Regions from separate parts of the Vibrio ostreae genome, predicted to be linked through region 2. Evidence: predicted binding sites of a transcription regulator. Region 2 holds the regulator's gene; each other region holds the start of a gene.
The links. The regulator PurR, encoded in region 2, represses purine synthesis genes. The targets are predictions, from matches to a motif close to TNANGNAAACGTTTNCNTNA.
Positions count from the first base shown of each region.

Region 1: folD (bifunctional methylenetetrahydrofolate dehydrogenase/methenyltetrahydrofolate cyclohydrolase FolD) is a predicted target of PurR. The motif match lies at 1,748-1,767, and genes of this name have one in related genera.
Region 3: glyA (serine hydroxymethyltransferase) is a predicted target of PurR. The motif match lies at 1,505-1,524, and genes of this name have one in related genera.
Region 4: metK (methionine adenosyltransferase) is a predicted target of PurR. The motif match lies at 1,657-1,676, and genes of this name have one in related genera.

Region 1 covers NZ_CP076643.1:1,592,016-1,595,181, forward strand. The annotation lists gene KNV97_RS13270 (SAVED domain-containing protein) at 1-559, shown strand, start outside; gene KNV97_RS13275 (competence protein CoiA family protein) at 571-1,359, shown strand; tRNA gene KNV97_RS13280 (tRNA-Arg) at 1,557-1,633, opposite strand; gene folD (bifunctional methylenetetrahydrofolate dehydrogenase/methenyltetrahydrofolate cyclohydrolase FolD) at 1,836-2,693, shown strand; partial or broken gene KNV97_RS13290 (NupC/NupG family nucleoside CNT transporter) at 2,804-3,166, opposite strand, start outside.
Region 2 covers NZ_CP076643.1:739,797-742,962, reverse strand. The annotation lists gene torD (molecular chaperone TorD) at 1-380, shown strand, start outside; gene purR (HTH-type transcriptional repressor PurR) at 720-1,727, shown strand; cyclic di-GMP riboswitch class I at 1,891-1,975, shown strand; gene KNV97_RS09530 (TfoX/Sxy family DNA transformation protein) at 2,093-2,683, shown strand; gene KNV97_RS09525 (TVP38/TMEM64 family protein) at 2,860-3,166, shown strand, end outside.
Region 3 covers NZ_CP076643.1:1,824,824-1,827,989, forward strand. The annotation lists gene glyA (serine hydroxymethyltransferase) at 199-1,449, opposite strand; gene KNV97_RS14440 (YitT family protein) at 1,878-2,477, shown strand; gene vexH (vibriobactin export RND transporter permease subunit VexH) at 2,570-3,166, opposite strand, start outside.
Region 4 covers NZ_CP076643.1:2,304,254-2,307,419, reverse strand. The annotation lists gene metK (methionine adenosyltransferase) at 360-1,514, opposite strand; gene tkt (transketolase) at 1,893-3,166, shown strand, end outside.

The DNA.
Region 1 (3,166 bases), 850 kb from region 2:
TGCTTTCCTATCAGGATATTTGTTGGATGATGAGTCTCATATTGAAGTACTCGACTGGGACCGACAACTATCAAGCTGGAAAGAACTCGATCCGATTAGTGACGACAATGAGAAGTTTGAAAAGACAATAAAGCATGCTGACAGCAAAGAATCTATCGTTCTTGCTGTATCTTTCTCTTACCCTGTTGATGAGAAAGCTATTGACCTCTGTTTTCCAAAGATGCCACAGATACATTTGAAACTAAGGGAAAAGCGTTTTGATAATCACTGGTCAAGTAAAAAGCAAAGTCGTTTAGCTTATGATTTGATCGAAGAAGTTAAAAATCTCATGGAAGAAGGCTATAACGATATACACCTCGTATTAGCTTCTCAAAACAGCGTAGCATTCAAATTTGGTCAAGCGTACGACCGACGGAACCTTCCTCACATTACGATTTACCAATACGAAAAAGATAACAAAACCCCTTACCCTTGGGGGGTATCAATTACTAACTTACCCCACGCAGAGCCATCTATTAGACTGACCGAGTTTAATGATAACTTAGAGCAAGCCGTATAAGAGGTCTTTATATGTCTTCATTTCAAGTCCTTATGCCTTTCGCTCGCAGTAACAGTTCAAACCGAATAGTGGGGATTGAGCAAGTGGAGCGTGGCGATGATTGCAACTGTCATTGTTTATCATGTGGAACCCCAGTTACTGCGAGGTTGGGAAGTATCAACCAATGGCACTTTGCACACCGTACCGATAAAAATACAACAAGTTCTGAGTGTGAATTCTCCCCCGTTACTGCATTGGCGCTGATTATAAGGCAACAGCTCCCAACTCTAGTTAACTTTGATTTAGATGAGTGGGATTTTAATGATGTGCAATGGGAAGTTGAATGTACCAAGTCTGGAGTTCAATTTGATGCATACACTAAAGACTTAACCTCTAACATATCGGTAGTCATGGATATCCCTTTCGAGAGCAGTCCTCATTTATTACCAGAAGCAGTACCTCACGATATCGACATTATCCTGAGAGTAAATACGCATAAGTTGGCTAACGATCTTTACCCAACTAAAAGTCCTATCAGGCTTCTTAACTCTGAAGGCGTTTTTAGCTACCTTTTAAAGCACTGGGAAGAACTTGTCGAAATGCTTCGTTGGCCTCAGTCAACCATAGAACAACCATATGAAGATACAGAGGTTGCAGAAAACAGTATAAAGACCAATGATCCTATCTGCCTATGCTGTGGTGAGAAAACAGCAAGATATGGACGAGGGCTTCTTTGTGAAGAGTGTGTTTGGAAAGAGGTTGGTAGCCAATTTAATTCAATCAGTGAGATGGTTGTGTTTTATAGGAAAAACTCTAATTAAATAGATCAATCAGCCTCACAATGGGGCTGATTTGCATTTTTAGTCTCAAATACCTAGCTGCGAGAAGCAAGCGAACTTATGTATTCATTACAGATGACTACATTAAGCTTCACGCTTACTTGACTAGTTACTTGACTAAAAATAGCAGAAACGAAAAAGGGCGTAGCAAGTACTAACCTGCTACGCCCCGAAATAAATGGCACGCCCTGTAGGATTCGAACCTACGACCACATCCTTAGAAGGGACGTGCTCTATCCAGCTGAGCTAAGGGCGCGCTACAGGGAAAGGATTATACGAGTTCAAATGTGTAAATCAACGGCTTTCACTAACATTCTGTTTCAAATGACTAAAAATTTGTCACTTAGTGGGTAAGCGTTGAAAAACACAACAAAGCAAACGTTTGCTTATAGATGTTATCTCAAATTTCTGCGACAATGCGCGCGAAAATTTTCGCTACGAATGTGTAAAGGAAAGTCATGACCGCTCAAAATATTGATGGGACACTCATTTCTCAAACAGTCCGCTCCGAAGTTGCGGCCCGTGTTAAGGCCCGTACTCAGGCAGGGCTACGCGCTCCCGGACTGGCTGTTGTGTTAGTGGGTGAAGACCCGGCTTCTCAGGTGTATGTCGGCAGTAAACGCCGCGCGTGTGAAGAAGTTGGCTTTGTATCTAAGTCGTATGACTTACCGGCCTCAGCCACTGAAGCCGAGCTGCTGGCCCTGGTTGACCAACTGAACGAAGATCCTGAAATCGACGGTATTCTGGTTCAGCTGCCACTTCCAGCCGGAATTGACAGCACACATGTGCTGGAGCGTATTGTTCCTGAGAAAGACGTTGATGGTTTCCATCCGTACAACGTGGGCCGTTTAGCGCAACGCATTCCAAAAATTCGCTCTTGTACGCCAAAAGGCATCATTACCCTGCTGGACCGTTACAATATCCCGCTGCGCGGCAAACACGCTGTTGTGGTCGGTGCATCGAATATCGTTGGCCGCCCAATGACACTGGAACTGCTGCTGGCAGGTTGTACCACCACTACGTGTCACCGCTTCACTAAAGATCTGGAGCACCACGTACGTCAGGCTGACGTTCTGGTTGTCGCTGTGGGTAAACCTAACTTTATACCGGGCGCCTGGATTAAAGAAGGTGCGGTGGTGATCGATGTCGGTATCAACCGTCTTGATACCGGTAAACTGGTTGGTGATGTGGAATATGATGTTGCGCGCAGCAAAGCCAGCTTCATCACTCCGGTACCAGGCGGTGTGGGTCCGATGACGGTTGCCAGCCTGATTGAGAACACCATGCTGGCGTGCGAGCAATACCACACCAAGTAAGTGCCGTATCTCAGTCGGTCAATGTCCGAGTCAGCGCTGCGGCGCTGAACAGTAAAAAGCACCCCAGCCATGCTGGGGTGCTTTTTATCCGGATAAAGGTCAGAGGCGGCTTACAGTGACAAAATCACACCGGCAATTGCCGCACTCATCAGGTTCGCCAGTACACCGGCTGCAATCGCGCGAAAACCGTATTGCGCGATAAAAGGACGACGCTCAGGAATCAGGCTACCCAGGCCACCAATCAGGATCGCCATACTGGAGATGTTGGCAAAACCACACAGGGCAAAGGTCACGATGGCCTGAGAATGCGCACTGAGCTGGCTCTTGACATCCATCAACTGGATAAAGGCCACAAACTCGTTCACCACGATCTTGTTACCGATCAGCGAGCCCGCCACCATGGCTTCACTCCATGGCACACCAATTAACCAAGCCAGAGGTGCAAACAGGTAGCCCAGCAGCAGTTCAAAGCT
Region 2 (3,166 bases):
CTCAAGCGCCTATCCCCTGCGCTTCTCATTACAACAACACATCCACTCCCGGCCATGACACAGCTGCGTCAGAAATGGCGCAGCTGATGAAAGCCGCCGGCATTGCTAATCCCTCACCGACGCAACCTGCCGATCACATCGCGGTGGAACTCGACTTTCTCGGTCATATGATCATGCGCAGCAATGAGCTGGAGAAACCGGTCCATATGGAGCAGGCATTCGCTGAACAGGCCATTTTTATCGAGAACAGTTTAATCAATTGGGTGCCACAATTTGCCCAGCGGTGCCGTGAGCATGACACCTTCGGATTTTACGCGGCCGTCACTGACCTGCTGGTTGCGTTATTAAAACTCGACTTAGCCTATCTCACCAACGAGTAACAGGCTTTTATAGCGCTTTAGGTGACCTAACCGGTCCGATTTAGTGATGATAATTTAGACTCATCCGATGAATTTCGTTGCGACTTAGAGCGTTGCAGTCTAGAATCTTGGCCGCAAACGATAAAATACAACGTTAAGATGCAAACCGCTGTTTAAGGGCGGTTTTTGTGTTTTTACTACTTATAGGCTTCACTTTGTGTAAAAGCCTAACCGCTGCTGAACCTGAGCATGGCTTCCCCCGAACGGCGGGATATACTGCTCAACGGGCAACATCCATCATGACGTATACCGTTCATGACACAATATTGTTGCATCGGCAGTCATCGACAGGACAAACCTATGGCTACGATTAAAGACGTTGCTCGCCTGGCCGGCGTTTCAACAACAACCGTATCTCACGTAATTAACAAAACCCGTTTCGTTGCAGAAGCTACACAAGAAAAAGTGATGGAAGCGGTAAAAGAGCTGAATTATGCACCAAGTGCCGTAGCTCGCAGCTTAAAATGCAACACCACCCGTACGATCGGTATGCTGGTAACCCAGTCAACCAACCTGTTTTTCTCAGAAGTGATCGATGGCGTAGAAAGTTACTGCTACCGGCAGGGTTACACGCTGATTTTATGTAACACCGGCGGCATCTATGAAAAGCAACGTGACTACATCCGCATGCTGGCAGAAAAGCGTGTTGATGGCATGCTGGTGATGTGTTCGGATCTGACCGAAGAACTGCTGGAAATGCTTGAAGCACATAAAGACATTCCGAAAGTGATCATGGACTGGGGCCCGGAAACTTCTCAGGCCGATAAAATCATGGACAACTCAGAAGAAGGGGGTTACCTCGCGACAAAATATCTGATTGACCATGGACATCAGGATATAGCCTGTCTGAGCGGCCATTTTGTCAAAGCGGCTTGTCAGGAACGTATTGCGGGCTTCCGTCGTGCGATGGCTGAAGCCAATCTGCCGGTATGTGAAGACTGGATCCTGGAAGGTAACTTCGAATGTGATACCGCTGTACTGGCGGCAGACAAGTTGATTGCCATGGATAAGCGTCCAACTGCCGTGTTCTGTTTCAATGACACCATGGCTTTGGGTCTGATCAGCCGTCTGCAACAACGCGGTGTACGTGTACCGGATGATATGTCTGTGATTGGTTACGACAACATCGAATTAGCCGAATATTTCTCACCACCGCTGACGACTATCCACCAGCCAAAACGTCGCGTGGGTAAAAACGCATTTGAGATCCTGCTGGAGCGCATCAAGGATAAAGAACACGAGCGCCGTGTATTCGAGATGCATCCGGAAATAGTAGTACGTGATACGGTAAAACACTTGACAAAATAAGGGTTTTATCGAAAATACGCATCGCATCCCATATGAGCACGCGTTAGTTGTGTTAATTTTGTTGCACCCGTTAAATATAAACTTTAGAATGAGTATCACATTTGCAGACTGTAAATGTGATACTCATTCAATGATTTAATCATCCTTTGATAAAAAGGAGATGTCACGCACAGGGCAAACCATCTGAAAAGGTGGGACGCAAAGCCTCCGGCCTGAACCAGTTTCTGGTAGGTAGCGGGGTTACCGATGGCAAAAATGCATTAATTACGAAGTTGACTCCCTACTGACACACATACTGCATTCTTTTGCTACTCTCTCGGACCTGATTTTGGTGGCGTATTAATTAATACACCGAGACTTAAAGCATGGATAAACCAATACTTAAAGATTCAATGCGGCTATTCGAACAATTAGGACGCGTTAAATCTCGTTCAATGTTCGGCGGATTCGGCATTTTTGTCGATGACACCATGTTCGCATTAGTAGTTAATGATAAATTACACATACGTGCCGACGACGCTTCAACTGCAAAATTTAAGCAACAAGGTTTCGAACCCTATGTTTATAAGAAGCGGGGTTTCCCGGTCGTAACCAAATATTTTGCGTTACCGGAAGACTGTTGGTCAGACACCGGACGTATTCTGGAAGATGCTAAAGCTGCACTTGCCGTTGCAAAAGCAGAACGGGAAACACAAGCCCAGGCAAAACCAGATCGTTTAAAAGACTTACCTAACCTGCGATTAGCGACAGAACGAATGCTGAAAAAAGCCGGCATTCAAAGCGTTGAAGACTTGCAGGAAAAAGGCGCCGTAGAAGCTTACAAAGCAGTTAGACAGTCACATACTTCAGATGTCGGTTTGGAACTTCTGTGGGCACTGGAAGGCGCGATAGAGGGCAAGCACTGGTCAGTAATCCCTCAGGCACGTCGCGACGAGTTGTTACAACGTTTGTCTTAATCCCTTAAAAATCAGAGCAACTTCACTTAATAAAGCACTCGCAAATGCGGGTGCTTTTTTTGTTGTTGGGTGAAATTTGGTTTATGGTGAAAGAAAAACACGATAAAACCTGTCTCACTAATTATCTAGCAAAACATCGCTATTTATCTTTCAGGTTATCACCATCAGGAGCACATATGAGTCGCAAGTGGGTTTGGGGAATTCTGCTTATCGGGATTATCTTAACAGCCAGTATTGTATTGGGCCCTTCCCTGACTCTGGAGAATGCGAAGTTACAGCAATCATTACTCAATGAGTATATTCAGAGCCATTTAATTTCAGCCGCCGCTCTCTATTTCTTCAGCTATCTGGTGATCACAGCATTATCTATTCCGGGCGCAGCGGTTGTCACACTACTGGGGGCCGCGCTGTTTGGTTTTTGGTTAAGCCTGCTGCTGGTCTCATTTGCCAGTACCCTGGGTGCCACACTGGCTTTTCTCAGCA
Region 3 (3,166 bases), 1.1 Mb from region 2:
GTGATACGTTTTGTCTATGGGACATGTTGTCTATGACACATCTGTCCGGGCGACGGACATAATCAGCGCCACTGAAGCACCTGTATTGAATCAACCTCAGTACCGGTACTTAAAAAAGATATAAAAAAGGCCTGCATCATGCAGGCCTTTAACGTAGATGGGCTCATTTACGCGTTAGCGTAACTGGCTTATCGGCACTTAAGCGTAAACTGGCAGACGTTTACAGATTTCCAGAACTTTCTGTTTGGTTGCTTCGATCACAGACTCATCGTTGATGTTGTCCAGAACGTCACACATCCAGTCAGCCAGGTTCTTCGCATCTTGCTCAGTGAAACCACGACGAGTGATCGCCGGAGTACCAACACGGATACCAGAAGTCACGAACGGGCTGCGTGGGTCATTTGGCACTGAGTTTTTGTTGACAGTGATGTTTGCTGCACCCAAAACGGCGTCTGCTTCTTTACCTGTGATGTTTTTATCAATCAGATCAACCAGGAACAGGTGGTTTTCAGTACCGTTAGAGACGATCTTGTAACCGCGCTCCTGGAACTGAGCAACCATAGCTTTCGCGTTTTGTACGACACGCTGTTGGTATGCTTTGAATTCAGGTTCCATCGCTTCTTTGAACGCGACGGCTTTACCAGCGATCACGTGCATCAGAGGGCCACCCTGACCACCAGGGAATACCGCTGAGTTCAGCTTTTTGTACATCTCTTCACCAGCGTTTGACAGGATCAAACCGCCACGTGGGCCAGCCAGTGTTTTGTGAGTTGTCGTAGTCACAACGTGTGCGTGAGGGATTGGAGTCGGGTATACACCCGCAGCAATCAGACCCGCTACGTGCGCCATGTCGACAAACAGGTACGCATCCACTTTATCTGCGATTTCACGCATGCGTTTCCAGTCAACGATTTGTGAGTAAGCAGAGAAGCCACCGATGATCATCTTCGGTTTGTGCTCCAGAGCCAGCGCTTCCATTTCGTCGTAGTTGATTTGGCCGCTTTCGTCGATACCGTAAGGAATGACGTTGTAGTGCTTACCAGAGAAGTTAACTGGTGAACCGTGAGTCAGGTGCCCACCGTGCGCCAGGCTCATACCCAGAACTGTATCGCCCGGATTCAGCAGAGCCATGTAAACTGCGCTGTTTGCCTGAGAGCCAGAGTGAGGCTGAACGTTGGCGTATTCACAGCCAAACAGCTGACACGCACGGTCGATAGCCAAAGATTCTGCTTTGTCGACGTACTCACAGCCGCCGTAGTAACGCTTGCCTGGGTAACCTTCAGCGTATTTGTTAGTCAGCTGAGAACCTTGCGCTTCCATGACACGCGGGCTGGTGTAGTTCTCGGAAGCGATTAGCTCAATGTGTTCCTCTTGGCGAAGAGTTTCTTCTTGGATTGCTGCGAATAGCTCCGCATCATAATCAGCGATATTCATATCACGCTTTAGCATCTGTATCTCCTGACTCAGATTGTACTGAAATTGGCAAAAAACTGCACAATGAACCCAACGCAAACGTTTTCGTCACTCTAATGGCGCGCATTCTACATAATTTGATCTGTTGCTTAAAGTCCAAATTGCAGAAAATATCATGCAGTTTTTTCATAATGACAGACGAAGTGTTTTATCTTCCCGCAAAGGAAGTGTTCCTGACTTCGGGTTAAGGCCCACCATAGCATAAAAAGCGTGCTCCAGAAGGAGTTCCGCCCCACCACGTAGACCCGCCTCACAGTCTGCTTCGTCAAAGTGTCAATTTTATGCTTTACACCCTGTAAAGCGTTAATTACATAGGTTTACCTCAAATTTCCCCGCCTCGCTACCGAAATGATCAGCTTTTCTTTACTATCCGGAGCATTATCGGCCACTAAAATTTAAAGTTGATGGAAAAACACACACGTAAAGAAGATTGGATCGCGATGCTGACCGGTACCTTCCTGGTTGCCCAGGGAGTATTCTTACTCCAGGCCGGTCAGTTATTAACCGGAGGCGCTGCAGGACTGGCTTTATTACTCAGTCAAATCCTGCCTCTGTCGTTCGGCTGGCTGTTCTTTTTAATTAACAGTCCGTTTTATCTGCTGGCCTGGAAGCGTTTCGGCCACCAATTTGCCATCAACAGCGCAATGTGTGGTGCACTGGTATCAGTATTGACCGACCATCTTGCACTGGTTATCAGCTTCAGCAATGCCGAGCCGGCATTCTGCGCACTGGCTGGCGGCGTCCTGATGGGGCTAGGGATGCTGATTCTGTTTCGTCATCGCGCCAGTATCGGCGGCTTTAACGTACTGTGCCTGTATATCGACGATAAATTTTCGATTCCGGTGGGGAAAAGCCAGATGGCGATGGATTGCGTGATCCTGGCGGTCTCGATGTTCTTCGTTCCAGGGCAGACCATCCTCACCTCCATTTTTGGTGCCGTGATGCTCAACCTGGTGCTGGCAATGAACCATAAACCCAAACGCTATATTGTCACCTATCGTTAGCGCCCTGCTGCGCAGAGCAATGAGCCCGCATTACGCGGGCTCATTGATGACACCATGACGGCTACCTTGTGCAAGGCTCACGCAGAGCAAGATTACTCATGAGTTGAACGCGAGCGGACATCATACCCCAGTTCACGTTGCAGCTCGGCTTCCACATGACCAGGCGCCGCCGTTGAGCGGGCAATTAACTGGTACATCGCCGGTATCACAAACAGGGTCACCAGGGTTGAGAAGCCCATGCCAAAGAAAATCACCGTACCCACCGATACCCGGCTCTCATAACCGGCACCAGTAGAGAGGATCAGCGGTATTGAGCCAGCCAGCGTGGTAAACGCCGTCATCAGGATCGGGCGTAAACGTCTTGCCGCCGCATCGACTACCGCCTTTTCAAAGGCCAGACCACGGTCACGCAGCTGGTTGGCAAACTCAACGATCAGAATACCGTTTTTGGTCACCATACCAATCAGCATGATCATGCCGATCTGGCTGTAGATGTTCATGCCCTGACCCATCAGATAAAGGCCGATAAAGCCGCCAAACACGCCCATCGGGACGGTAAACATCACCACCAGAGGGTTGATAAAGCTTTCAAACTGCGCCGCCAGCACCAGATAAGCCACCAGCAAAGCCAGAGCAAACACCACCGCCACACTGGACTGGTTTTCTTTAAAATCTTTCGACTCACCGGA
Region 4 (3,166 bases), 1.6 Mb from region 2:
AGCCAGCGGGGTGCCTTGCAAGAGCGTGGTGTCTTGAAGAGGAAAGTCCCCCGGGCAGCGCAGTATCAATTCTATCGGTATTCATTATTTCGTCTGTTGGTATGAACGATTGCGTCTGTTGGTGTTAACTATTCAGTCTGTTCGTATTAACTATTGCTGACGTGCAGCAAAAACACAAATAAACGAATAAAATTTAACCAGGCAATAGCAGATTGAAAGCACTGATAGGCAGCGAGCTAAGCGGGCAAGTAAGCGGGCAAGAAAGAGGGGGAATAAAAAAGCCCTGGCGCGATGGCAAGGGCTTTGAAATGTGGCGCTTTATGATGTGCGCTGGCTGAACTTATGTCCGTTGAAAGAACTTATTTCAGACCCGCGAAGTCACGCAGTTCAGCGGCTTTGTCAGTGGCTTCCCAAGGGAACTCTTCGCGGCCGAAGTGACCGTATGCTGCGGTCTTCTTGTAGATAGGTTGCAGCAGGTTCAGCATCTCTTGCAGACCGTACGGACGCAGATCGAAGAACTGACGTACCGCTTCAATGATGATGTCGTGTGAGACTTTTTCAGTACCGAACGTTTCCACCATGATTGAGGTTGGATCCGCAACACCGATAGCGTAAGACAGCTGGATCTCACAGCGGTCAGCCATACCGGCAGCAACAATGTTTTTCGCTACGTAACGCGCGGCGTACGCTGCACTGCGGTCTACTTTTGATGGATCTTTACCAGAGAATGCACCACCACCGTGACGTGCTGCGCCGCCGTAAGTATCAACGATGATCTTACGACCGGTCAGGCCACAGTCACCCATAGGACCACCGATAACGAAACGGCCGGTTGGGTTGATGAAGAATTTTGTCTCTTTGTTCAGCCATTCAGCTGGCAGAACCGGCTTAATGATCTCTTCCATCACCGCTTCACGCAGATCCGGGGTAGAGATTGAATCACAGTGTTGCGTTGACAGAACCACCGCGTCGATACCGACGATCTTGCCCTGGTCGTACTGGAAAGTGACCTGAGATTTTGCATCCGGACGCAACCACGGCAGGGTGCCGTTCTTACGCACTTTCGCCTGACGCTCAACCAGACGGTGAGAGTATGTAATTGGTGCAGGCATCAGCACGTCAGTTTCGTTACATGCATAACCGAACATGATGCCCTGGTCGCCGGCGCCCTGTTCTTTAGGGTCAGATTTGTCGACGCCCTGGTTGATGTCTGGAGACTGTTTACCGATGGTGTTCAGTACCGCACAAGAGTCCGCATCGAAACCCATGTCTGAGTGGGTGTAGCCAATTTCACGTACGGTTTCACGCGTCAGCTCTTCGATATCAACCCAAGCTGAAGTGGTGATTTCACCACCGACCATAACCATGCCGGTTTTCACGTAAGTTTCACAAGCAACACGTGCTTTTGGATCTTGTTCCAAAATGGCATCTAAAACCGCATCAGAGATTTGGTCTGCGATTTTATCCGGATGGCCTTCTGATACTGATTCAGAAGTAAACAGGTGCTTAGCCATGATTGCTCCAATTCTATAATCAAAAGAGCAGTGCGCCGTGGTCACTGCTCTGTAAAATCGTTCATTATGTAGGCGTTTCTACATCTAGACGTCTATTCTAGTTTTGAATGCTTAAATTACAAGCTCTTTTTTTGAATGATTGCTAACCAAACGTTTGCTTATCGGCAGGACTTTTGCAGGCTTTGTGCATCAATATGTCGTAAAGCATTGCAAAATTGGAACAAAGCGCCAGCAAAAGGTTTGCAGTGCCGATCCGGCTTTGCGACAATATCGGCCAATTTTCTCCCCGATTGACCTCAACGTCACGCCCTGAAAGCGGCTTGGTGAGGTCAATTGGCGACCGACGGATATTTTTCGCATATTGCTTTAGGAGCTGACATGTCTTCCCGTAAACAACTGGCTAACGCAATCCGCGCGCTGAGCATGGATGGTGTACAACAGGCTAACTCTGGTCACCCAGGCGCCCCGATGGGGATGGCTGACATCGCTGAAGTGCTGTGGCGCAGTCACCTGAACCACAACCCGCAAAACCCGAACTGGGCTGACCGTGACCGCTTCGTGCTGTCCAATGGCCACGGCTCTATGCTGATCTACTCTCTGCTGCACCTGAGTGGCTACGAGCTGTCAATCGACGACCTGAAAAACTTCCGTCAGCTGCACTCGAAAACCCCGGGTCACCCTGAATACGGTTACGCACCAGGCATCGAGACCACCACAGGTCCGCTGGGTCAGGGTATCACTAACGCCGTGGGTATGGCGATTGCGGAAAAAGCGCTGGCCGCGCAGTTCAATAAAGAAGGTCACGACATCGTTGACCACTTTACTTATGCATTCCTGGGCGACGGCTGTCTGATGGAAGGCATCTCGCACGAAGCATGTTCTCTGGCCGGTACGCTCGGTCTGGGCAAACTGATTGCCTTCTGGGATGACAACGGCATCTCTATCGACGGTCACGTTGAAGGCTGGTTCTCTGACGATACGCCAAAACGTTTCGAAGCTTACGGCTGGCACGTTATCCCGGCAGTAGACGGTCACGATCCAGAAGCGATTAATGCAGCTATCGAAGCCGCACAGGCGGAAACCGGTCGTCCGACCCTGATCTGTACCAAGACCATCATCGGTTTTGGTTCACCAAACAAAGCGGGCTCACACGACTGTCACGGCGCTCCGCTGGGCGCAGACGAAATCAAAGCTGCGCGTGAATTCCTCGGTTGGGAATACGGCGCGTTTGAAATCCCGGCCGATATCTACGCCGAGTGGGATGCCAAAGAAGCCGGTGCAGCCAAAGAAGCCGCCTGGAATGAAAAATTTGCAGCCTACGCTGAGGCTTACCCGGCCGAAGCGGCGGAATACCAGCGCCGCATGGCCGGTGATCTGCCGGCTGACTGGGAACAAGTGACCAGCGCAGTGATTGCTGATCTGCAAGCCAATCCGGCCAACATTGCGTCACGTAAAGCGTCCCAAAACGCGCTGGAAGCGTTCGGTAAGATCCTGCCTGAATTCATGGGCGGCTCAGCCGACCTGGCTCCGTCTAACCTGACCATGTGGTCTGGCTCTAAGTCGCTGACTCACGAAGATTTCGCCGGAAACTACATCCACTATGGTGTACGTGAATTCGGTATGACCGCCATCATCAACGGTATTGCCCTGCA